Regions from separate parts of the Bradyrhizobium sp. Leo78 genome, predicted to be linked through region 2. Evidence: riboswitches for the same ligand, from Rfam matches in the RefSeq annotation. Region 2 holds a riboswitch; each other region holds the start of a gene.
What was found. A riboswitch is a leader RNA that binds a small molecule or an ion and turns the genes downstream of it on or off. The one in region 2 is predicted to bind cobalamin.
Positions count from the first base shown of each region.

Region 1: another riboswitch for cobalamin. It lies ahead of AC5ZG1_RS29445 (TonB-dependent receptor); the one in region 2 lies ahead of AC5ZG1_RS06790 (TonB-dependent receptor plug domain-containing protein).
Region 3: another riboswitch for cobalamin. It lies ahead of AC5ZG1_RS07840 (TonB-dependent receptor); the one in region 2 lies ahead of AC5ZG1_RS06790 (TonB-dependent receptor plug domain-containing protein).
Region 4: another riboswitch for cobalamin. It lies ahead of AC5ZG1_RS41840 (DUF1636 family protein); the one in region 2 lies ahead of AC5ZG1_RS06790 (TonB-dependent receptor plug domain-containing protein).

Region 1 covers NZ_JCAMOT010000028.1:80,192-86,088, forward strand. The annotation lists gene AC5ZG1_RS29445 (TonB-dependent receptor) at 1-1,525, opposite strand, end outside; cobalamin riboswitch at 1,638-1,835, opposite strand; gene AC5ZG1_RS29450 (FecCD family ABC transporter permease) at 2,018-2,992, shown strand; gene AC5ZG1_RS29455 (ABC transporter ATP-binding protein) at 2,989-3,762, shown strand; gene AC5ZG1_RS29460 (ABC transporter substrate-binding protein) at 3,762-4,592, shown strand; gene AC5ZG1_RS29465 (DUF938 domain-containing protein) at 5,093-5,767, shown strand; gene AC5ZG1_RS29470 (prolyl oligopeptidase family serine peptidase) at 5,894-5,897, opposite strand, start outside.
Region 2 covers NZ_JCAMOT010000004.1:53,891-59,787, reverse strand. The annotation lists gene cobD (threonine-phosphate decarboxylase CobD) at 1-305, shown strand, start outside; gene AC5ZG1_RS06790 (TonB-dependent receptor plug domain-containing protein) at 337-2,184, opposite strand; cobalamin riboswitch at 2,435-2,635, opposite strand; gene AC5ZG1_RS06785 (hypothetical protein) at 2,995-3,396, shown strand; gene AC5ZG1_RS06780 (DUF3551 domain-containing protein) at 3,655-3,903, shown strand; gene AC5ZG1_RS06775 (response regulator transcription factor) at 3,959-4,594, opposite strand; gene AC5ZG1_RS06770 (response regulator) at 4,788-5,408, opposite strand; gene AC5ZG1_RS06765 (sensor histidine kinase) at 5,480-5,897, opposite strand, start outside.
Region 3 covers NZ_JCAMOT010000004.1:275,908-281,804, forward strand. The annotation lists gene AC5ZG1_RS07835 (MarR family transcriptional regulator) at 1-483, shown strand, start outside; cobalamin riboswitch at 575-774, shown strand; gene AC5ZG1_RS07840 (TonB-dependent receptor) at 1,025-3,175, shown strand; gene AC5ZG1_RS07845 (PepSY domain-containing protein) at 3,178-4,626, shown strand; gene AC5ZG1_RS07850 (MarR family winged helix-turn-helix transcriptional regulator) at 4,761-5,231, shown strand; gene AC5ZG1_RS07855 (porin) at 5,349-5,897, opposite strand, start outside.
Region 4 covers NZ_JCAMOT010000077.1:2,093-7,989, forward strand. The annotation lists partial or broken gene AC5ZG1_RS41820 (IS256 family transposase) at 1-36, opposite strand, end outside; gene AC5ZG1_RS41825 (hypothetical protein) at 1,135-1,317, shown strand; partial or broken gene AC5ZG1_RS41830 (CobD/CbiB family cobalamin biosynthesis protein) at 1,339-1,634, shown strand; gene AC5ZG1_RS41835 (hypothetical protein) at 1,687-1,887, shown strand; cobalamin riboswitch at 2,005-2,221, shown strand; gene AC5ZG1_RS41840 (DUF1636 family protein) at 2,316-2,687, shown strand; gene cobG (precorrin-3B synthase) at 2,785-3,948, shown strand; gene AC5ZG1_RS41850 (precorrin-8X methylmutase) at 3,948-4,577, shown strand; gene AC5ZG1_RS41855 (precorrin-2 C(20)-methyltransferase) at 4,580-5,311, shown strand; gene cobJ (precorrin-3B C(17)-methyltransferase) at 5,308-5,897, shown strand, end outside.

The sequences.
Region 1 (5,897 bases), on a different contig from region 2:
CGACATGCAGCGCGTAATTGGTCTCGCTCTGGTCGAGCGGCGTCGCCTGCGCGTCGAAGGCGAACGGCGCGTTCGGATCGTAGCGATCGCGCGCGCTGAGCCAGGTGTTCTGCACCCGCGCGCCATAGGAGAAATCGGTGGTGGGCAAGAGGCCAACCGTGTGCTGCCAATAGCCGGCGAGCGACTGCTGCGACAGGTCGTAGGTATGGATCGGCGGCACGCCCCGGAACGCGCCGCGCTGCTGGTGGAACGTTGCATCGTAATAGTCGATGCCGGTCAGGATCGACGAGGGAATCCCGAAGATCGAATTGTTGATGCTCAGCCGCGGCGTGATCGACCAGGTCTGCAACGCGGCGTCATTGTAGGTGGATGCCGCGCTGATGAATGGCGAGGTGCCGAAGAACGCGCCTTGCGTGTCCTTCTGGCGGTAGCCGCCATCGACGATCAGGTCGACACCGTTCAGGAGCGTCTTGGTGAAGCCCGCCGTCGCGCTCGCGCCCTGCTGGTTGCCATAGTCGAACGGCGTGGCGGCGCCCTTGCGATCGGTGACGAGTTGATTGACGCCGATCGAAGGATCGACCAGCCTGCCGCCGGGAAAGCCCAGCTTCTGGTCGTCGCCGGTCACCGTCAGGAAGGCTTTCAGGTCCGGCGTCGTGTAGTTGAGATTGCCGACGCCGTTGCGCTGGTCGAGCGCATTGTTCACGCGGTAGCCGTCGGACTTGATGCCGTTGCCGTAGAACGACGCCGACCAGGGTCCCGAATTCATCGCGGTCGAGATTGCGGCCATGCGCTGGTTGAAGGAGCCATAGCCGGCTTCGCCGCGGATCGAGACCGGCGGGCCGCCGACACCGGTCTTGGTGACGATGTTGATCACGCCGCCTATCGCATTGTCGCCGTAGAGCACGGCGCCGCTGTTGCCGCGGGTGATCTCGATGCGCTCGATCGAATCGAGCGGGATGGTCGATAGATCCACCTGCGCCATGTCGATGTCGTTGAGCCGTCGCCCGTTGAGCAGGAACAGCGTGTTGGCGGTGGCGAACGCGCCGAAGCCGCGCAGGTCGACCGAGGTCTTGGCGCCGTTCACGCCGCCATAGAGCGATTGAAGCTGCACGCCGGGGGCCTGCGCGATGATCTCGGCCAGAACCTGGGTCGGCGAATGCGCGATGTCGTCGGCGGTGATCACGGTCGAGGACGTCCCGACAATGCCGGCAAATTGCGGGCCGCCGCCACCGCCACCGGATGAAGCTCCGCCAGCGGCGGCGCCGCCAGCGCCCGCGCCGCCGGCCGGCTGCGCGTTGGTCGGCACCTGGCCCGGCGCGGGACGCCGGGGACCTGGAGTGCCGTCGGAAGCGGGCTTGGCGCGGGTGCGGTTGTGGTCGCCGGGCGCCCTGACCTCGACCGGCGGCAATTGCTCGGAGGGCGCTTCCTGCGCCTGCGCGGCGGAAACATACAAAGCGGGCGCCAGCATGCTCGACGCGAGCAGCAGCGCGCGGCGTTGCTTGGTGGCTGTGGTAGCAGAGAACATCGGCGAGACCTCGGTATGACGTCAGTGGCACGTCACAGCGAACCAAGGCTCACCATCGCGTTTCGCGCTTCAGGTGAAGCAAATGCCTGTACTCCCCGACCGACATCGTCGCGTGTGACCACGTATGACGGCAGGTCTCCTGGCTCGCGGGTCGTTACCCTTCGTCGCCTTCCCAGGACCGAGACTCCCAGTGGCATATGACGAAGGATTCACCGCATACAGTTGCGGGGGCAGCCGCGGCTTTACGGGAAGTTTCCCGGTACCGCATTCCCTTTTGATCCCGATAGGAACCGTCGCGGCCATCTAGGATTTTGGCGGCACGTGAGTCAATCCCGGCGAAACTGCGGCTCCCTGGCTCTCATACGTTTTTTTGTTCCGGTGTCGCTTGTCTGCCACCGAATTCGCTGCAAGAAGCAGGGCGCGATGAGTGCACATGATTTCACGATAGCGGCGGGTCTGGCCGCGCGGCGGCGGTTGGGGGCGACCGTTGCAATGATTGCGTTGGTTGCCTTGCTGATGCTGATCTCGCTCGGCACCGGCCCGGTGCGGCTGTCGCCGCTGACGGTGATCGAGGCGTTGTTCGGTGGCGGCAGCGATGTCACGCAGGTGATCGTGCGCGAGATCCGCCTGCCACGCACCATTCTGGCATTCGCGATCGGCGCTATCCTCGGTCTGTCAGGCGCGGCGCTGCAAGGCCTGTTGCGCAATCCCTTAGCCTCGCCCTCGCTGTTCGGCGCGCCGCAATCGGCGGCGTTCGGCGCGGTGCTGGTGATCGCGCTGGGGCTGGCCGATGTCCGCTCCTACGCGCTGCCGGTCGCCGCCATCATCGCCGCATTCGGCTCGGTCTTCGTGCTGCTCGCGATTGCCGGCCGCAATGCGGGCCTCTTGATCCTGATCCTCGCCGGGCTTGCGATCTCGAGCCTTGCGGGCGCTGCGACGGCGCTGGTGATGAACCTCGCGAGCAATCCGTTCCTGGCGCTCGAGATCGCGTTCTGGCTGCTCGGTTCCCTGGAGGACCGCAGCTTCCAGCATGTCGCGCTGGCGCTGCCGTTCATCGTGGCAGGTAGCGCCATCCTGCTGTCGCAAGCCAGCGCGTTCCGCGCGCTCACGCTTGGCGAAGAGACCGCGCAAAGCCTCGGCGTCGACGTCGGCCGCCTGCGCCTGTTCGTGATCGCAGGCGTTGCGCTCGGCGTCGGTGGCGCGGTGGCGGTCACCGGCACCATCGGCTTCATCGGCCTGGTCGCGCCGCATCTGATGCGGCCCGTCATCGGCCACGATCCGGCGCGGCTGTTGGTGCCGAGCGCGCTTGCCGGCTCGGCGCTGTTGCTCGCGGCCGACATCGCGGTGCGCATCATCCCGTCGACGTCGGACATCAAGGTGGGCGTGTTGACCTCGATCATCGGCGTGCCGTTCTTCCTCTATCTCATCATGCGCGAGCGTCGCGCGCTCGGCGGAGGCGTCGCATGACGGCGCTTGTTGTAGAACACCTCAACGTCGTGCTCGCCGGCCGCCGCGTGCTCAACGATGTGTCGCTGCAACTCGCCTCCGGTCATCTCGTCGCGCTGGTCGGTCCGAACGGCGCCGGCAAAACCACGCTGCTGCGCGCGCTCGCCGGCCTCATTCCCTCCGACGGCGTCATCAAGGTGGGAGGCGAGGCGCTTGCCGCGCTGCCGCTGCGCGAACGGGCCAAGCGCTTCGGCTATCTTCCGCAAGGGCACATGGTGCATTGGCCGCTGCCGGCGCGCGACATCGTCGCGCTCGGCCGCTACCCGCATGGCGCGACCGATCCGGCCCGGCTGTCCCCGCGCGATACTGAGGCCGTGGTGCGGGCGATGCAGGCGGCCGACGTCATGGAGTTCGCGGAGCGGCGTGTCACCGAGCTTTCCGGCGGCGAGCGCAGCCGCGTTGCGCTGGCGCGCGTGTTCGCGGTGGAGGCGCCGATCATCCTGGCGGACGAGCCGACCGCCTCGCTCGATCCGCGCCACCAGATCGACGTCATGAAGGGTTTGCGTGCCGCCGCCGACAAGGGCGTGCTGGTGATCGTGGTGACGCACGACCTCGGCCTCGCCGCGCGCTTTGCCGACCATGCGCTGGTGCTGGCGCAGGGCCGCCTCGCATCGCAGGGCGCGCCGGCAGACGCGCTGTCGGAAACGGTCATGGCCGATGTGTTCCGCGTCAGCGCCTTCCGCGCCGAGCATCAGCGCGAGACGGTGATCGTGCCCTGGGCGGAGATCTGATGGCCCGGCTCGCTGCATGCCTTGCAGCGTTCGTCTTGTCCACCACTGTCGCGCATGCGGCGAGCCCGCCGCGGATCGTCTCGATGAATGTCTGCAGCGATCAATTGCTGCTCTCGCTCGCCGATCCCCAGCAGATCCTGGGCCTCAGCCGGTACTCCCGCGAGGCCTGGCAATCCTTCGCCGCCGATCAGGCGCGCCGTTTCCCGATCCTTTCCGGCGGCGCGGAGGACGTGCTGGTGCTGAAGCCCGACATCGTCGTCGCCAGCCTGTTCGACAAGCGCGCAACGCGCGAGCTTCTGAAGGCCAACGGCCTTCATCTCGTCGAGTTCAGCGTGCCGCGCACGCTGGACGAGGTGAAGGACCAGATCCGCGAGATGGGCGAGATCGTGCAACATCCGGACCGCGCAAAGGTCGCGATTGCAAGGTTAGATGCCGCGATCGCCCGAGCGCGCCAGGCCGCGACCGGCAAGCACTATCGCGTGCTGCCGCTGGCGCGCCGCGGCTGGGTGTCCGGCAGCGACAGCCTGGTCTCGTCGCTTCTGACCGAAGCCGGCCTGCTCAATCCCGCCGGCGACCTCGGCGTCGCTGCCGGCGGTTACGCCTCGCTGGAGGCGATCGTGCAACTGAGGCCGGATTTCATCCTGGTGTCGGAGGCCGGCGACCGCGCCGAAGACAACGGCCGCGCCTTCCTGCTGCATCCGGCGCTGGAGCACTTCTACCCGCCTGCGAGGCGCATCGTGCTTCCCGAACGTCTCACCGTCTGCGGCGGCGTGATGCTCGCCGATGCGCTGGATGTGCTGACGAAGGAATTGGAGCGTGTGGCGCGGTAGCTCCATCGCCCCGTCATTCCGGGGCTCGCGAAGCGAGAACCCGGAATCCATTCTTCCGCTTGCGTATGCGGCGCAATGGATTCTCTGATGTGCAATTGCACATCATAGCCTGCGCCTTCGGCGCATCCCGGAATGACGAGCGGAGAGATGGAGGCCGCCGCTGTTCCCGGATTACGCTTCGCTTCATCCGGGCTACGGACTCTCCCTCGTCATTCCGGGGCTCGCGTAGCGAGAGCCCGGAATCCATTTTTCCGCTTGCGCAAGCGGCGTGATGGATTCCGGGCCTGCGCCTTCGGCGCATCCCGGAATGACGAGGTGGAGAGATGGAGGCGTCCCTTGCTCCACCGTTCCCGGATTACGCTTCGCTTCATCCGGGCTACGCCTGTAAGCAGCACGACGCAATCCTCTCACAAGGGCGCGGTTAAATCGCGCATTGCAACGACCTATATGGAATAGCAGCATCGTCGCGGTGTTGCCGTTTTGAAAGAGGAGAGAGCATCGTGGCAGAGTTCGTGGTCGAATTCGGCAAAGACGGCGGGCGGGTCGAGGCCGACGGCCGGCTCGATGCGGCGGCCTTTCATCGCAACCATCAGCCGATCTGGGCGGTGCTGGAGAAATTCCTCGCAGGGCGTTCCGGCGACGTGCTGGAGGCCGGCAGCGGCACCGGCCAGCATGTCGTGTATTTCGCTGGACAGACCCCCGATATCACCTGGTGGCCGAGCGATCTCAACGACGCCCATTTGAAGAGCATCGCGGCCTGGCGCGCGCATTCCGCCCTTCCGAATATCCGTCCGCCGCTGCGGATCGATCTCTCCGATCCGGCCTGGCCCGGTGCTGCGCCTGAGGACGGCGAGCTGCCAAAGCTGCTCGCGGTGTTCTGCGCCAATGTGATCCACATCGCGCCCTGGTCCGTCACCGAGGGCCTGTTCGAAGGCGCCGCACGCCGCCTGCGCGACGACGGCCGGCTGTTCCTCTACGGCCCCTTCAAGCGCGACGGCAAGCACACCGCGCTCAGCAATGCCGTGTTCGACACGTCCTTGCGCAATCAGGATCCCGATTGGGGCGTGCGCGACATCGCCGACGTCGAGAAGCTGGCGGCGCGCGTCGGCCTGTCACTGGGCGCGACCGTCGAAATGCCCGCGAACAACATGATCTTGGCCTTCGCGCGCGGCTGATTCCCGTTCGTCATTCCGGGGCACGCGAAGCGTGAACCCGGAATCCATTGCGCCACATACCCAGGCGGAGAAATGGATTCCGGGCTCGATGCTGTCGCATCGCCCCGGAATGACGGCGGAGAATGATCAC
Region 2 (5,897 bases):
CAGCGCTTCACCTGGGCACGGCCGCCCTGCGGGATCGATCCTGGGCGGATGCGATGCGTGCGAAGCTTGCTCGCCAGTCCGCCAAACTCGACCATGTCCTGACAGAGGCCGGTCTTCAGCTTGTTGGAGGGGCTACGCTCTTTCGCCTTGCCTCCCATCCCGATGCCCCGACGTTGCACACCGAATTGGCCCGACGCCACATCTGGTGCCGGAGCTTTAACGGCGCACGCGAATGGCTGCGATTTGGCCTTGCGTCGGACGATGGTCTCGATCGCCTGGCCAGCGCGCTTGGTTCGGTCAAATAGCATACCCCGCGCGCGCATCATCACATCCGCTTCACCAGTGGGCACTGAACCCGGCGTAAGCCGCAGGTCCGGTCGTGCCATAGTTGTACACTTCCTGATAGTGCTCATTGAAAATGTTCTCGCCGCGCAAGTACACCTTCCAGGTCTCATCGATCTTGTATTCGGTGTAGAGATCGACGCGGACGTAAGGGGCGAGCGGCAGCGTCTCGTTTGAACCGCTGTAGCGCGTGGATACCGCGAGCACGCGTGGCTCGATCAGCCAGCCCTCGATCGGTGTGATCGGGAACGAGAATCTCGCCAGGTTTTCCGGCCGGCGCGCCAGCGTCAGGCCGGTCGAGAGATCCTTAGCCTGCAGATAGGTATAGGCGGCGTTGAATTTCAGGTAGCCCGGCAGAATATCGACGTTGACCCCGAGTTCCAGTCCGTCGGTTTCGGCACGCGAGACGTTGACGTAGTGCCCGAGCGGGTGCGCCGGATCGGTCACAAAGTCGATCAGGTTGCTGAACCTGTTGCCGAAGCCTGTCAGCGAAACCACAACGCGGCCTCCGAACAGGCTTTGGTCGATGCCGGCATCGTAGCCGAAGCTCTCCTCGGGACTGAGCGCGGAATTGCCATAGGTCGGCGCATAGAGCTGATAGAGCGTCGGGGCCTTGGCGCCTGTCCCGGCGCTCGCATGCAGCTTGGTGCCGGTCTCGGCGATCGTGTAAGCCGCGGTGGTTCGCCATGTCTCGAACCGTGCCACATCGACGACGTCGTCAACCCGGCCGCCCATCGTGATGTTGAGCCGCTCGCCGATCGGCAGTTGCCAGAGCGCAAACACTGAATTGGTGTCTTGCGTGCCTGCGAGCTGTGGCGTCGACGCTCCAGGAATCGGCAATAGGTTGGTGGTGGAGGTGCTCGCCGTTTCATGCTGCACACGCGATCCGACGATGAGCGATCCTAGCGGGCCGACCTTCAGGTTGCCCTGATATTCCAGGCCCGTGCTGTCGCCGACGAAATTGGAGAGGATGGATGTCGTGTTCTGCGGCAGTTTGTTGATCTTGTAGGTGACGTCGTCGAACGAGCGGTCGATATGCGTCTCAAATGCGCTCACGCTATGGGTGAGAATGCCGCCGAACGTGTCGAACGACGCGCGTCCCCAGACCTGTTCGAGCAGGCGCGTCGCGCTCGACGGCGTGTCCGGGAACGTTCCGGAGGCCTGATCATAGGCGGACCGCGTGAATGAGGCCAGCATGCCCGTCTCCAGCCGTACGCCTTCGCCGGAATCGTAGCCGACGCGTGCCGAACCGCCGACGCGGTCGAAGCCATCGCGCTCGAGCGGGCCATACTTGGCTTCGAGCGCGGGGATGCGATAGCCGTAGCGTGAAAAGCCGTTGCTGTGCTGCCCGCTTCCCGTGAACGCGTAGGACCACGGCCCAGAGGTTCCGGTCAGCGCTGCGCTGGTGCTCGCCGTGCCGTAGCTTCCGCCCTCGGTGCTGACGTCGAGTTGTGCCGGACCGGTGCCCTTCTTGGTGATGATGTTGACGACGCCGCCGATCGCGTCAGATCCGTAGAGCGCGCTCTGCGGTCCTTTCAGCACCTCGATCCGCTGCATCGCGCCCGGGGCGAACATCGCGAAATCGAAGTCGCCGCTGGCGGCGGTCGGATCGTTGACCCTGATGCCATCGATCATGACCAGCGTCTGGCCGGTATTGGCGCCGCGCAAGCGCACATTGGTCGTCGCGCCTGGTCCGCCGCTTTCGGTGATATCGAGTCCCGGCACGGTCCGCAGCGCATCGACGAGCGAGGTCGGATTGCTGGTCGCGAGCATTTCGTGCGTGACCACGCTGACCGAGCTTCCGGTCCGGCTCGCCGGCTCCAGTGTACGGTCGGGAGTCACGACCACTTCGGGAGTCGCGGCCGGCGCCTCGTTACCGGGCGCCGGGCGCGCAGGATGGGTTGTTGAAGACCTTTGCCTATTCCTCGGGGCCGGCTTGGACCGGACCTCCGGATTGATGACAACAGCAGGAAGCTGTTCGGGACCCGATTGGGCCATGGCGCCAGTGTGACCGCACGCAGCAACGGCCGCACACCCGGCAAGAAAACGCCGCAAGTTCATTAATGCCCTTCCGCCGACCCACCGTCGAACGAGTTGATACCCGTCAACGGCCGGTCTCCTGGCTTGCGGTCGTCTCGCGATCCGCCTTCCCAAACCTGCTTGGCAGGCCCAGTGGCATCCGGATCGCAAATAGTCCGCTTACAGTTGCGGGGGCAGCCGCGGCATTGGGGAAGATTCCCGCACCGCGTTCCCGTTTCACCCTACAAAGGGCACCGATGACGCGCGCAAAGAAGCACAAGGCGGAGCAAAACTCAAATCGATAACGATCAGAACCCAACAGCATTTTTGCGGATCGCTGATAGCGGCGACCTGAATGACGAACACAGAAAGTTGCTGACGGGCGAAGGGACAGCAGATGACAAATCCTACAGCCTTATGCGAGCATCACATGCCACCCACACGCGTCGCTAAACTTGGATGATGCCGTTCATGTGAGCATCGACAGATTCAACGGAGGAACAGGAAATGTCGATCCCATGCAAACTCGAACGTAGCCTCCTCAGCCACGACGAGTACGAGACGATCCGCCTCACGCATCATCCCGCCATCTATGACGTCGAGCCGGCTGATCTTGCGGACATGCGATCCCGCTTGCGCAAGATGCGCGACAAGGAGCGAACGCTCGGCCGACAAAAGCGGCGAGAGATGCGCGGGAAAGGCCAGCCTCGCGGCGCGAACTTCCCCGGAACTGCCGATCGTCCATCACAACGCAAGCAGGTCTTTGCCGCGGCACTGAAGCGGGTTAACAGCGAACTCAGGCGTCTTCACAACCTGGCAGCTCGCACCGCCAATGTCGAAGCGGCTCGAAAGGCTATCGCGCTGCGTCGGGCCGCGGACTTCATTCCCTATCCCTCCGCCGGATCGACCGCCAACGAAGGGATGGTGCCGCGCTTGAGCACGCGTCGAAAAAAGATCGTCACGGGCGCGCGAATCGGACGGGTGTCGCAGGCGACGAAAGTCGCCCAGGCAATCCGCGATGCACGAGGGGCGTGAGCCGGCGCTGATCGAGTTGGTGACAGCTTCGCTGCCATCGAGATCTTTGAAAAGCACGGGGCTCTACCCATCCTACGGAAGGTCTGAACCTGTAATGCCTGTTCTCGACACCCGCGTCGTGGCTTCAGAATTCGGTGGCGCGATCCTGATCGGCGCGCTCTAGGGAATCTTGTCAAGCTGGCCCCCGGGGAATCATGTATTTTCAGGCGCGTCCTCCTTCGGCACTATGGAGATATCCTCAATGAGCGAGGTGATCTCATGCGCTACCTGATGGCACTCTTATCTGCGGCCGGCTTGATCTGGATTGCCGAAGCTGGTCCCGCTACGGCACGGGACTATCCCTATTGCCTGCAATCTCGAACCACTGGGATTCCGGGAGATTGCTCCTTCCGCACGCGGGCGGCATGTATGGCCGCGGCGTCGGGGCGAGGGGCCACATGCGCCGTCAATCCGCGCGTGGCATTCGGGCGATATCACCGGCGGGGCCGTGTGAACTCCAGCCAATGATCCAATACTCGCTGCGTAACCCGGCGCGACGACTGCCGCTTGAATTGTCTGCGCCTCAGGGCGCAACCAGCTTCTTGCGAATCGCATAGCGAACCAGCTCGGCTGTGGATGACATGCCAAGCTTGCGCATGGCGGACGCCCGATGGGTTTCGACAGTCTTCACGCTAAGCTTCAAGATGGAGCTGATGGCCTTGTTGGTATGCCCCTCTGCAATCAACTGCACGACGTTCTGCTCCCGCGATGTGAGGAGCGCACTGGACTTGTTCTGTTTGTTGAGCTGGTAGTCGGTCAGCAATTTCTCCAACACGACGCTGGTAAAGTAAGGTCGGCCGTCGAGCAGAGCTTCGATTGCTGAAATGAGATGCTTCCTGGCGTCCGATTTGAGCAGGAAGCCACGTACCCCGGTCAGAAGAGCCTCGGTCAAAATCTCCTCACTTTCATGCATGGTGAGGATCAACACTTCCGAACGCAGACGAAGCGTCTTGATGCGGCGGCTGACTTCCAGTCCGTTTACGAGGGGCATGGAATAGTCGGCGATGATGACGTCCGGTCTCGTTTCCAACGCCAATGCGATCGCCTGCTCACCGTCGGGAGCTTCTGCAGTTACAATCCAATTGGAGCGCGTTTCAACGATCGCGCGAAGCCCGGAACGCACGACTTCATGATCATCCGCAATCAGGATGCGTTTCATGGCGTCGTTCCCTTGCGCTGGAACGATCGATAGCGATAGCCGACAGCGAGGTCAGAATCATACCGATTGGCTTTCCGGCAGTTATCCCGCAAAACCCTCGGATTTCGCGGGAAATATACTGAGGTCAGCTTAGCCTCCCGGGCTCATGGTAGAACAAGCCGGAACATCAAGCGCCGGATCATGCTTTGGCGTGTCATGCTTCCAGCAGGCGGGCGCGAACCGCGTAGCGGACCAGATCCGCCGTCGAGTGGATATCCAGCTTGCGCATCGCGGCCGCCCGGTGCGCTTCGGCGGTTTTGACGCTGAGGTTCAGGATGGCGCCAATGCCTTTGTTGCTGTAGCCCTCCGCAATCAGCTTGACGACTAATCGCTCCCGCGGCGAGAGCCTGTCCCGATCTCCGGTCGAGACCTCGTTCGATTCAGGCGAACAGCTCTCGGTGCAAAATGGTTTATGCGCCAGAAGCGACTCAACCGCCGCCAACAACAGCCTGTTGGCATCCGATTTCAATACGAATGCCCGGGCGCCTGCCTCGAATGCCTCCTGGGCCAGCAGGCTGGAATTGTGGACCGTGAAGATCAATACTTCGGTTGGCAGGCGATACTCCCTGATCCGCCGCGCGACCTCCACTCCCGTCATGCGCGGCATGGAGAAATCGACGATTGCGACATGGGGTTGGTTTGCGATCGCCTCGGCAAGGGCCTTGCTGCCGTCGTTCGCCTCAGCAACGACTTCCCAGTCGGCACGTTGCTCCAGAACCGCGCGTAGTCCCGACCGCACCGCTTCATGATCGTCGGCGATAAGAAAGCGCTTCATGGCGGGTTAGCTCCCACTCGTGTTGCGTCGCAGGCTCGACCGGCACCAGTGACGCGAGTTCGGCTGTACGATCAGTGAACCCGTTTGCGCGGACCATGATGGCGGGGGCGGCCCTTGGCCGGCGGCGATTTTTCGGTCGCCGGACCGCGCGGGAACACCGCGGATAATGTCGTGCCGGGCTGCCCCGGTCCCGGCTCGGAGCGGATTTCGAGGGTACCTCCGATCTGCTGCAGTCTCACCTTCATTGCGGGAATTCCGACGCCGGGCGGCCCTGCCATCGCGCCGCCGAGTGTCTGGTCGAGCGGCATGCCGCGCCCATTATCGCTGACCCTCAGCCGGAAATGGTCATCGGTCGTCTCGATCGCGATCTCGACTTTCGTTGCTCTTGCATGACGGAAGACATTCGTCAGCGCCTCCTGGACCACCCGCAGCAGGGAGCGCTGCGTGTCGTAAGGTACGCGATCGATCTCGGGCGAGATGCTGGCATCG
Region 3 (5,897 bases), 220 kb from region 2:
CCAGCCGATCTTCGCAAAAAGACTCTGAAGGCGTTTTTGCTGCATTTCTTCGCCAACGTGATTCTTGCTGCGGACGCCGAAGCCGCACTGGAGCCCTACGGTCTCACCCGCCTGCACAATCGTGTGTTGGTTCTGACCGCGATGAATCCGGGAGCGACGGTCAGTGATCTCTTGCGTGCGATGCGTGTGTCGCACCAGAATTTGAATCCGACCATGCGGCAACTCATCAAGGACGGCCTGCTGATCGCGAAGATTGGCGAAGAGGACCGAAGGCAGAAACGACTCTACCCTACGGCCAAAGGCCGCAAACTTGTTCAGACAGTGCTCCGCCGGCAGTTCGCGCGCCTGGAGGCCGCTTTGGCCGACTGCGGCCCTGATGCGACGAATGCGTTCCTCGCCGTGCACGAGAAGCTTGTAGACAAGGACGATCTGAGATGGGCAGAGCGGCTTGCGGAAGATCCCTCTGGACTCGCAGATGTTTGATACCAAGGACGGCTTGGCCGGCCGGCCCGACGTGGCTTCTCCGCTCCGTCCAGAGCCTGCAATGAGAGGATTGACTTCGGCTCAGACAACCTCCTAGATCACGACTGACGGTTCCCCCTACGGGGATCAAAAGGGAACGCGGTGCGGGGACTTCTCCTCTATGCCGCGGCTGCCCCCGCAACTGTGAGCGGCGAATCTTTCGTCATGCGCCACTGGGAGCCTCGGTCCTGGGAAGGCGACGAAGGGTTGGGACCCGCAAGCCAGGAGACCTGCCGTCAGCCGTGGTCACACGCAAAAATGTCGGTCGGGGAGTACAGACATTGTTTTCGACCGGCGTGCCATAGGCACGTTCGAGCGAGACCTCGTTTGCGGTGACGTGCCACTGACGTCATACCGAGGTCTGCTCGTGCTCTCTATTGTTACTATCGTAAGGCAGCGTGATGCTGCCCGGCTCGCTTTCAGATACTTTCTGCCGGTTCTCCTGCTCGAATCTTCTTCGGCAAAGGCCCAGCAGCCTGAGACGTCCCATGTCTTGCCTCCGGTGAGCGTTATCCAGCCGCAAAAGCCTGCAGCAAAGCGTCTCAATCATCAGCGTTCAACTTCCGCAGCGCGACCTGCGCAGTCTCAGTCGAGCCGGAGCCCGGCGGCGCGAAGCACCACGCCCTCGACCGCAACGTCCGACACGCCATCTCCGACGCTAAACCTGAACAAGCAGAACGCGAGTGGCAGCCGCCTCAACCTCACTCCGCTGCAGACGCCCGCCAGCGTCGAAACGATTACGTCGCAGACCATCGCAGAACGCGGCCAGCATAATGTCACGGACGCGGTCACCCAGAACGCAGTGGGCTTTACCGCGAGCCCGGCGCCCGGCAATGGCGGCCTCTCGTTCAGCACGCGCGGCTTCACCGGAAGCAATTCGGTGATGACGCTGTATGATGGCACTCGCCTCTATGTTGGCGCAGGAACCGTGACCTTTCCATTCGATACGTGGTCGGCGGATCGCATCGAGGTCATGCGCGGGCCAGCCTCCGTTCTGTACGGGGAAGGCGCAATTGGTGGGATCATCAATGTGATCCCCAAGAAACCGGTCACGACGCCCTACAACGATGCCGAGATATCGCTCGACACCAATACGACGCGACGCATTGCGGTGGATAGCGGCGGCCCGATCAATCCGAACGTATCCTATCGCGTCAATGCCATCGGCAACATCTCGAACGGCTGGGTTGATCGCGACGAGACATCGAATGTTGCGGTCTCCGCCGCGGTGCGTGTCCAGGCCGCCGAAAACCTCGCTTTCACACTCTCGAACGACTACAGCAATCGAAGCCCCTCGCGCTATTTCGGCACACCGCTGATCAACGGCGGGATCGACGACACGTTGCGGTTCAAGAACTACAACGTGCTCGACAGCGCGATCCGCTATCAGGATAACTGGAGCCAGTTCAAGACCGAGTGGGACGTGACGGAAGGAGTCAAGGTCCAGAACACACTCTACTATCTGACCAGCCGTCGGCATTGGCGTGATGTCGAGAACTATAGTTGGAATCCTGCAACACGGTTGATCGACCGCACCAGCTACATCGAGATCTTCCACGACCAGGCTCAGGTCGGTAACCGGATGGACGCAACGTTTCGTGGTCATCTGCTGGGCTTCGCCAACGAGTTCGTTGCGGGCTTCGACGTCAACCGGATCGATTTTACCCACACCAACAATTCGCCCTATGGCGGCGCATCTTCGGTTAGTCCCTATGCCGGCGACATGGGGTCTTTTGCGACCTCCACGACGCGAACCACGCCTGGCTACAATGCGATCGTCAATCAATATGCGTTGTTTGCCGAGGACCGGCTGTCGCTAACCGATCAGTTGTCCGTTGTAAGCGGCATCAGGTTCGACCGGCCGGATGTCGACCGCACCGATTACAGGACACCAACGAATAATTTCGATATCTCGCTGTCGGGTACGAGCTGGCGAACCGGCGTGGTCTACACGCCCGTCTCGAACCTCGCCTTTTACGGACAATATGCGACAGCCGTTGATCCCGTCACCAATCTCATCTCGCTGTCGGCCACGCAGAAAACCTTCCAGCTTGCCACGGGCAAGCAAACCGAGGTTGGGGTCAAGCAATCATTCTGGGGCGGCCGTGGTGAATGGACGCTGGCAGGTTACGAAATCGTCAAGAACAACCTGCGGGTCCCGGATCCCAACAATCCCGCCGGCCTGGCGCTGCAAGTCGGCCAGCAATCGTCGCGCGGAATCGAAGCATCGATCGGCCTGGCACTGAATGATGGTTGGCGCGTCGATGCCAATCTCGCGGTGCTGCGGGCCCGGTACGACAACTTCAGCCAGGTGGTGGGCGGCAAACTCGTCAGCTACGCCGGCAACGTTCCGACGAATGTGCCGCAGCAGGTATCGAACGTGTGGCTGACCTGGGACTTCGCGCCGAACTGGTCCGTCTACGGCGGCGTGCAGATCGTAGGGCAAACATTCTCCGATAACGCCAATACCCAGCTTCGCCCCGCCTACACCGTGGTCAACGGCGGACTGCGCTGGAAGCCTGACGGGCAAACCACGGTGGCGCTTCGCCTCTACAATCTCTTCGACACTGTCTACGCCACGTCCGCCCCTTCCGGGCAATGGCTGCTCGGCATGCCGCGCACGGCAGAAGTGTCCGTCAACGTGAAGTTCTGATCATGCGCCGCGCGTTGATCTGGAGAGGACGGCGGTGGCTTTACATCACCCATCGCTGGATCGGCATCGCGACCTGCCTGTTGTTCGCGATGTGGTTCGTCTCGGGCATCGTCATGATGTACGTGGCGTTCCCGCAGTTGACCGATCGCGAGCGCTGGGCGGCGCTGCCACCGATCGCCTGGGACCGCGTGCTCGTGGCGCCCGATCGAGCCATGGCCATTGCCGGTGTTGCGAACTATCCGCGCGATCTTCGCCTCGTCATGCTGAACGATATCCCCGTCTATCGGCTGCTGGACTGGAATGGCGCACGCAAGACCATATCGGCAACGGACGGTCATTCGATCGAGGACATCACGACCGAGCAGGCGCTGGCGATCGCCCGCCATCATCCGAATGCCGTGCATCCAAGACTGATTGGCACAATCGAACGCGATCAATGGAGTGTCACGGCGCGCTATGATCCCTTGCGGCCGCTCCTCCTGGTGTCGCTAGGAGATGAAGCCGGAACCGAGCTCTATGTCTCGGCGAAGACCGGTGAACTGGCGCTCGACACCACGCGACGTGAGCGGATCTGGAATTGGCTAGGCTCGATCCCACACTGGATCTATCCCACGGTCCTCCGCCAGGATGGCGCAAGTTGGCGGCAAGCGGTGCTCTGGATATCAGGCATCTGCCTCGTGGTGGCGGTTACCGGTTTCTGGATCGGCATTCTACGGCTGCGATTGCGCCAGCGTTATGCCCGGGGCAGCGTCACGCCTTATCGGGGATGGATGGCCTGGCATCACATCGCCGGATTGATCGGCGGCATCTTCGTCCTGACGTGGACATTCAGCGGTTGGCTGTCGCTTAATCCGGGCGAGTATTTTGCAGGCCGAGGCCCGAGCCGGGAGATGGCGGTCCGATATGCTGGGCATGATGCGCCGCGGATTGTCGCAGCCTTCCAATCGATGCCTCCGCTCGGGGCGGTCGAAGCTCGCTTGGTCTGGCTCGGCGGCCATCCGCTGATGGTGCTCACCGACCGCGACGGCGATCAGACTGTTGCCGATCCGGCAAGCGGCGCCACGAAGGTGCTTTCCGACGACGAGATTTTCTCAGCGGCGAATAGCTTGTTGCCAAACGCCGCGGTGACCGCGCGCCTGCGCCTCCAGCAGTTCGATGATTATTGGTATTCGCATCACAATGAGCGGCTTCTGCCCGTGTTGCGCGTGGGCTTCGACGACGCGGCTGAGAGCTGGTTCTACATTGATCCGCGCAATGGCGATATTCTCGGCCTCGTCGACAACAGCCGCCGGGCGTATCGCTGGCTGTTCAATGCGCTGCACAGTCTCGATTTTCCGCCGCTGCTGCGCCATCGCCCAGCATGGGACATCGCTGTGTTGCTGCTGTCGCTCATCGGAATGATCATATCGACGAGTGGCATCGTCATAGGCTGGCGGCGACTGCGATCCTAGGGACAATGTCCGGCGCGCGGTGACAGCCAAGAGATCAGGACAAAGGCCGCAGCAGCCAAGCCGAATCTCCTTTACAAAACCTGAGCGCGAGATCAGTATCTCTACACGCGGAGATTTCACGTCGGCAGCTTTCCATGAGAAACTACGAGGCGAGCCGCAGGTTCATTTCGGAAGTCACCGCAATGGTCAGTCGTCTGGAGGCCATTCGCCACTACTGGGCGCGGCATCTCGGCATAACCGATGCTCAGTGGATCATTATTGTTGCCTTGGCCGAGTTAGACGGACGCGATGGCGTCTCCGTCGAGGCCATAGCGAAGACGCTGCAGGTGAATACATCTTTTGTCGTGAGGCAATTGAATCTGCTGGAGAGAGCGGGTCTGCTTCAACGTGTGTCCCCCTCCTCGAACACTCAGCTAGCAACTCTCTCTTTGACAGAAGCTGCCTACGCGCATCTGGCGATGCTGTCGTCTGAACAAGATGCGCTGCATGAGTTCATTCTGGCTGAGTTTGGACGCCCTGAACTCGACAGGGTGATCGACAGGCTCGCCAGTTTGAACCATCAGCTTGAAAAGGCCGCGGACGAAAAGGCCCCGCTATCTTCGTAGCGCAGTCTATCCGAGGCCGCGTCCTCACTGCACCGCATAGCAAACCTTGTCGCGCAAACGGAAACCCCCGGCAATCGCTTGCCGGGGGCCTTGATTAAGATTCCTTTGACGAGTGGATCAGAAGTTGCGCTGAACGCGGACGTTCAAGCTGTACGTATCCTGGTCCCTGAAGTCGTACCGAGCGGTCGGCATCGGCGCCGATGGGGTAAGGATAGCGGAGCCAGTGAACTTCTGGTCGAGATGGAACCACATGAATTCGGCCGAGAACGTCAGGTTCTTGACCGGGGTCCAGCGGGTGATCGTACCGAGCTGCGAGACATTGAAGTCGGGGTTACAGCTAAAGTCGGCACTGACCGCCGAGAGGCGGGCAGCAGTGAAGGTGGAGCAGACGAAGAATTTTGCCGTGTTATCGTAGCTGACCGCCGAGTAGCTGCCGAACAAGCTGCTCGACCAGTAAGGATCCCAGTTGTGGTTATACGCACCACGGACGCCCCATGCTGTCGTCAGATGGATTTTCCCATCAGCACCAAACAACGGGCCCGCGAGGCCGGCCGGTGCCCACACTCCGTCAGTCACCGCCCCGAAGCCGATGCTTCCGAAGGAGCCGAAATTATTGGCGCCACCGAAGATCGTGAAGGGGTTAGGCGATGTCGCCGACGTCGAGAT
Region 4 (5,897 bases), on a different contig from region 2:
CTGACGGAGCGGGACAATGTTGCTAGTCTCGTTCATGGCGTATCGCTCTCCTTGAGAGGTTCTGGCAGGCTTCGACACCCGCCTCGATACGCCGCCTATCTCAGTCCGTCATCACCCAGTTTCCCGCATAGCTCCCTATGACGAGGTCGCCGAAGGGCCAATACCGGAAGTAGCCAGCCTAATCGATCACCCGGTCGATGCGGGCGCTGAACGTCGGCGAAAATTCGAGCGATCCGCTCCGTCAATCTTGCGCGCGCCAGGTGACTACCTATTCAAATGCCGCGATTGCAAGCACAACGGCGGCAAGGATCGGACCTGCATCGGCGACAAGCGGGCGATCATGTGCGCTGACTGCGCCTACGCACTGCCCAATGATCACGAACCTAGAAATATCGCCACGGACAAGCACCCGCAATCTGTGCGTTAGGAACTTTGTTCAATCTCAAGATCCTTCTAATATTTGCACTGCCGCAGGCAGGACAGAAGTACCAAGACTCACTTGCGATTACCCTCGGACCCGGACTGGGATTGCTACCGCACATCGTTCGATGACATTGAAAACCGTCACAAGCATCATAACCGATGAATGCAACTTCAGGGGCGGGATAACCTGAACAATACACTTTCGTTCCAGTCCAGCATTTGTCACCGTCCCCTTTTGAATCACTCCTCACGTATGTCATTCCCAGATCGGTGCAGTCTGCTGGCGACCCAAAGCGAAATGGGGCTGTCCCGATCCAGATTCGCCGGCTCCGCAAATGCATCCCTGGTTAGCAAGATAGCGCTTACTGCGAAGACTATCCTGAATAGGATCATAGAAGAGCCTCCCTATCTGTGACAGATGTGGAGGGGGATATCTGACCCACCGCAGAAGATATTTGAGCAACCAGAGACGCCTGTAAAGAAAGATCCGTATGTCGCACGACTCACCAGTGGTCAATCGCGCTCATTGCTTTCCTTTTGCTTCATGATTTCGCGGAGAGACTTCGGCCGCGGAGGTGACCTGTAGCGGCCCTCCCACGAGGCCGCGATCACGCCCTCGAAGGGAGCTTCCCCCGAGTGCAACTCGGCATTCCGCTATCGGTTGTGACTAGTTTAGCGTTCGCCGCGCCAGGCCCTGCCACCGAAATGCCCATGCCGATCCTCGACGAGACAACGCAGCCTGATCCGGCAGGGATGGAGGAGGTGCTAAATCGAAATGACCATCATACGCTGGATGCGAAGGACCATCACGGGTCGATGTCGCATTTGGGTCAAACTGAAGAAGAACGTGCGGTGATGGCCGAACAATTCGCAGGCGCATATTTGCTGAAGTAGAAATCCCGGCTTGGTCGGGGTGGGGTACCTGGCATCGCCGGCTACAAGGCGATCAACGCACTGGACTCTATGATCGGCCATCATACGCCGCGACACGAAGCCCTTGGTTGGGCTGCGGCGCGCGCATCGATGATGTGGCAAACTTCATTCCAGCTCGCCTGACCGCTGTTCTCTTCGTGCTGCGCGCCCCGGTCTTCGCAGGGTGGTCATGCATGATGCGCGATGCGAACCGGCGCCGCTCGATTAATGCCGGCTGGCTCGAAGCCGCCATAGCTGGAGCGCTCGGCGAGCGGCTCAGCGGTCCGCGAGCGTATCACGAGACCATCGCGGCGGGAACTCGAGGCGCTCGCGAGGGCTGAGCTCGCGATCGTGGTCAACCCGAACGATCCCGACGGAAAGCATCATGATCAGAGTGAACTTCTTTCGATCCTGCCGCGTGTCGGCCGTCTGGTGATCGACGAAAGCTTTACCGAGCTAGCCCTGGCTTATCACCTGCGCCCGATCAGTCCCTCTTCGCCGCCCTTGGTCGCCCTGATCTTTCGCGGACCATCTCCTTTTTCGCCATTTTGATGGCGTGGCGGGCGTCGGTGGAGCCCTCGGGCGCGACGATGTCCCCGTCCTCGGCGGCATCTGGTTCGGACATCATCCGGCGTGGTCCCTTTGGCTTGACAAGTTGCGGCCCAGAGCAAATGGTCGGCCCGCGTTGGTGCCTGTTCTGCGACAGGCGAAGAGGGAATGCGATAGGGCTCGAGCCAAACGGCTTGGCCTGAAAAGCAGCCGCCCCCGCGACCGTGACCGGAGAGATGCCCGAAGCCACTGATCCCCTGGGGATCGGGAAGGCGGGGATCGAAGGGAAAGACCCTGCTCCGCAAGCCGGGAGACCTGCCAGCGCAACGTTGAGACCGGCGGACGGGGTGTTCCGCGACGGGGAAAGCGAAGCCTCCTCAAGGACGGTTCGTGCACCTCATCGCTTCCCGCCGTCAATTCAGGAAGGGGCGATGATCGTCACTCTTCACGTTTGCATCACATGCCGCCCGGGCCAGACGCTCGGGGAAGGCGAGATTACGCCCGGTGCGCGCCTGCATGCCGCTATTCTCGACGCGGGCGTGCCTGACGGCGTCGTCGTTCCCGTCGAATGCCTGTCCGCCTGTAACCAGGGCTGCTCGGTCGCGCTCAGCGCGCCGGGACGGTGGTCCTATGTCTACGGTCGCTTGTCCGATGGCAACGCGCACGACGTGATTGCCGGCGCGTCAGCTTACGCGGCGGCACCCGATGGCATCGTGCCATGGCGCAGCCGGCCGGAGATCTTCCGCAAACAATCGCTCGCTCGCATTCCACCTATCGCCGCCCTGCCAGAAGCCGCGGAATGAACACGCTCGCAAAAGTCCCTGTCACGGTCGTCACTGGCTTGGCATCACTCTGGAAGACGCGCCGAAATTCGATCGCGGCTGCGCCGCGCGAGGCGTCATGAGTACGGTCGCTATCAAGGGCTGGTGCCCTGGCGCGTTGCGGCCGATGCAGTCAGGCGACGGGCTCGTGGTCCGCGTGCGCCCCTATGGCGGAAGGCTCGATGCGGCACAGGCGGCAGGGCTGGCTGATCTGGCAGAGTGTTACGGCAACGGCTTGATCGACTTGACCAGCCGGGCCAACTTCCAGATCAGAGGCGTGAGTGATCAGGGACACTTGTCTCTGCTCGACGGTCTCGCCCAATTGAAGCTGCTTGACCATGATCCGGAGGCCGAGTCGCATCGCAACATCCTGGTGACACCGTTCTGGGGCATAGGCGATGACACGCGTTCGCTCGCAGCCGAACTGGAGCAGGCCCTTGCCGGCAGTGGGCTAGCTCTTCCGACCAAATTTGGCTTCGCTGTCGATGACGGCAAGGAACGGGTGCTTGCTGGCGCATCCGCGGACATTCGGATCGAGCGTGGCCGCGCGGGCGGCCTTTTGGTGCGCGCCGATGGCGCTGAGTTTGGTCGCTCCGTTACGCGCGGCGACGCTGTGAGCGTTGCAGTCGCGCTTGCCGAATGGTTCATTACCTCAGGCGGCACCAGCGGCAGGCGAGGGCGCATGGCCGCCCACATCATGGCCGGCGCGAGATTGCCGGATGCACTGCTCGGTAGGACCGAGCCCGCACCGACGATCGCTGTGCCTCGTCCCGGTCTTTGTCCGCTGGGTGCGATGGTCGGCGTCGCATTCGGGCAACTGCCCCATTCGGCGCTTCGGCTTATTGCCGCAGATGCGCAAGGGTTGCGTATGACACCGTGGCGGATGATTCTTGCTGAGGGAGCACGCACGATGCCGCGCGGTGCGGACCTCATCACCGAGGCCGATGACCCAGCGCTTCGCGTCATCGCTTGCAGCGGCGCGCCGCGCTGCCGCGAGGCTCTTGCCGATACCCGCACGCTGGCTGCCGCGCTTGCGCCGCACATCGCCGCGGACGCGCGCCTCCACGTTTCGGGCTGCGCCAAGGGCTGCGCGCATTCCGGGGCGACCGCGATCACGCTGGTTGCGACCAGCGCCGGATTCGATCTCATCCGCGACGGCTCGCCGCGCGCCGCGCCAGTTATGCGTGGCTTGAGCCACGGCGTCATCATCGAAAATCCCTCCATGCTGGCGGGAGGACGCTGATGCCGCACATTTATGAAACCGACGGTGCAGCGATCTATCGACAGTCCTTTGCCACCATCCGCGCCGAGGCGGACTTGACGCGCTTCACGCCCGATGAAGAACAGGTGGCCGTGCGCATGATCCATGCCGCCGGCATGGTAGGGCTCGAGGCCCATATCCGTTTCACGCCCGGCATGGTGGCGGCGGCGCGGGATGCGCTGCAGGCCGGCGCGCCCGTACTTTGCGACACGCGTATGGTGTCCGAGGGGATTACACGCGCGCGGTTGCCGGCGGTCAATGCCATCGTCTGCACGCTCGGCGACCCCGCCGTTCACGTACTGGCACAATCCATGCGCGATACCCGTTCGGCCGCGGCACTGGAACTGTGGCGACCGCACCTCGATGGCGCCCTTGTCGCGATCGGCAACGCGCCCACCGCGCTGTTTCACCTCCTCAACATGCTGGAGGATCGCGATTGCCCGAGGCCGGCTGCAATCATTGGCTGTCCGGTCGGCTTCGTCGGCGCGGCTGAATCCAAGGCCGCGCTGATGGCCGATCCGCCGGCGCCCGCCCTGACAATTGAAGGACGCCTCGGCGGCTCGGCGATCACCGTCGCCGCCGTGAACGCGCTCGCGAGCCGGAGCGAATAGCGATGGGGCGCATCATTTGCTGCGGCCTCGGGCCAGGCAATCCGGACTTGATGAGCGTGCGCGCGGACCGCGAGGTGCGCGCAGCCAGGCACGTCGCCTATTTCCGCAAGAAAGGGCGTCCCGGTCAGGCCCGCCGCATTGTCGAAGGCATGCTGGCCGCCAATGTCTCCGAATATCCGATGGAATATCCGGTCACCACCGAGCTCTCCTTCGACAGTCCGGATTACCTTCGCGTGCTCGCCGGCTTCTATGAAGAATGGGCGGAGCGTCTGGCGCGGCTTGCGCTCGCGGTCGATGTCGTCGTGCTCTGCGAAGGCGATCCCTACTTCTATGGCTCCTTCATGCATTTGCACGCGGGCCTGCGAGGCCGCGTCGAGATCGAGGTGATCGCGGGCATTCCGGGCATGGCCGGCTGCTGGAATGTGGTCGGTCAGCCGATTGCGTTGGGCGATGACGTGACGACCGTCTTGATGGGCACAATGGCGGAGGATGAACTCGAACGGCGGATGCGCAATTCGGACGCGCTCGTCGTCATGAAGACCGGGCGCAACCTCCAAAAGGTGCGCCGTGCGCTCGCCTCCGCCGGTCGTCTCAATGATGCCTGGCTGGTCGAGCGCGGCACCATGCCGGGCGAGCGTGTTGCGCGGCTGGTCGATGTCGAGGAAACCGATTGCCCCTATTTTGCAATCGTGCTCGTGCATGGAACGGGATGGCGCGCGGACAACATCGCATGACGGGATCGCTGACGATCGCGGGACTTGGGCCGGGCGATGAGGCGCTGGTCACGCCGGAGGTGACGGCCGCGCTAGCTACCGCGACCGACATTCTGGGCTATGCGCCCTATGTCGCGCGCGTAGCGCCGCGCGAAGGGCTCACGTTCCATCCGTCGGACAATCGCATGGAGTTGCAACGCGCAGCCCACGCATTGCGGCTGGCATCAGAGGGACGCAACGTGGTGCTGGTATCCTCTGGCGATTCCGGCATCTTTGCGATGGCTTCTGCCGTGTTCGAAGCACTCGAAGAGACGCCGCAATACCAGGGGCTTCCGATCCGGGTGCTCCCTGGCGTGACCGCAATGCTGGCGGCGGCCGCGCGCGCCGGCGCGCCGCTCGGACACGATTTCTGTGCCATTAATCTCTCCGACAATCTGAAATCGTGGGCGGTGATCGAGAAACGGCTGCGGCTTGCGGCCGAAGCTGATTTTGCCATCGCGATGTACAATCCGCGCTCGGCGAGCCGGCTGGAGGGATTTGGACGCGCGCTCTCAGTGTTGAAGGAGGCCGGGTGCGGCGACCGTCTCGTGATATTCGCGCGCGCGGT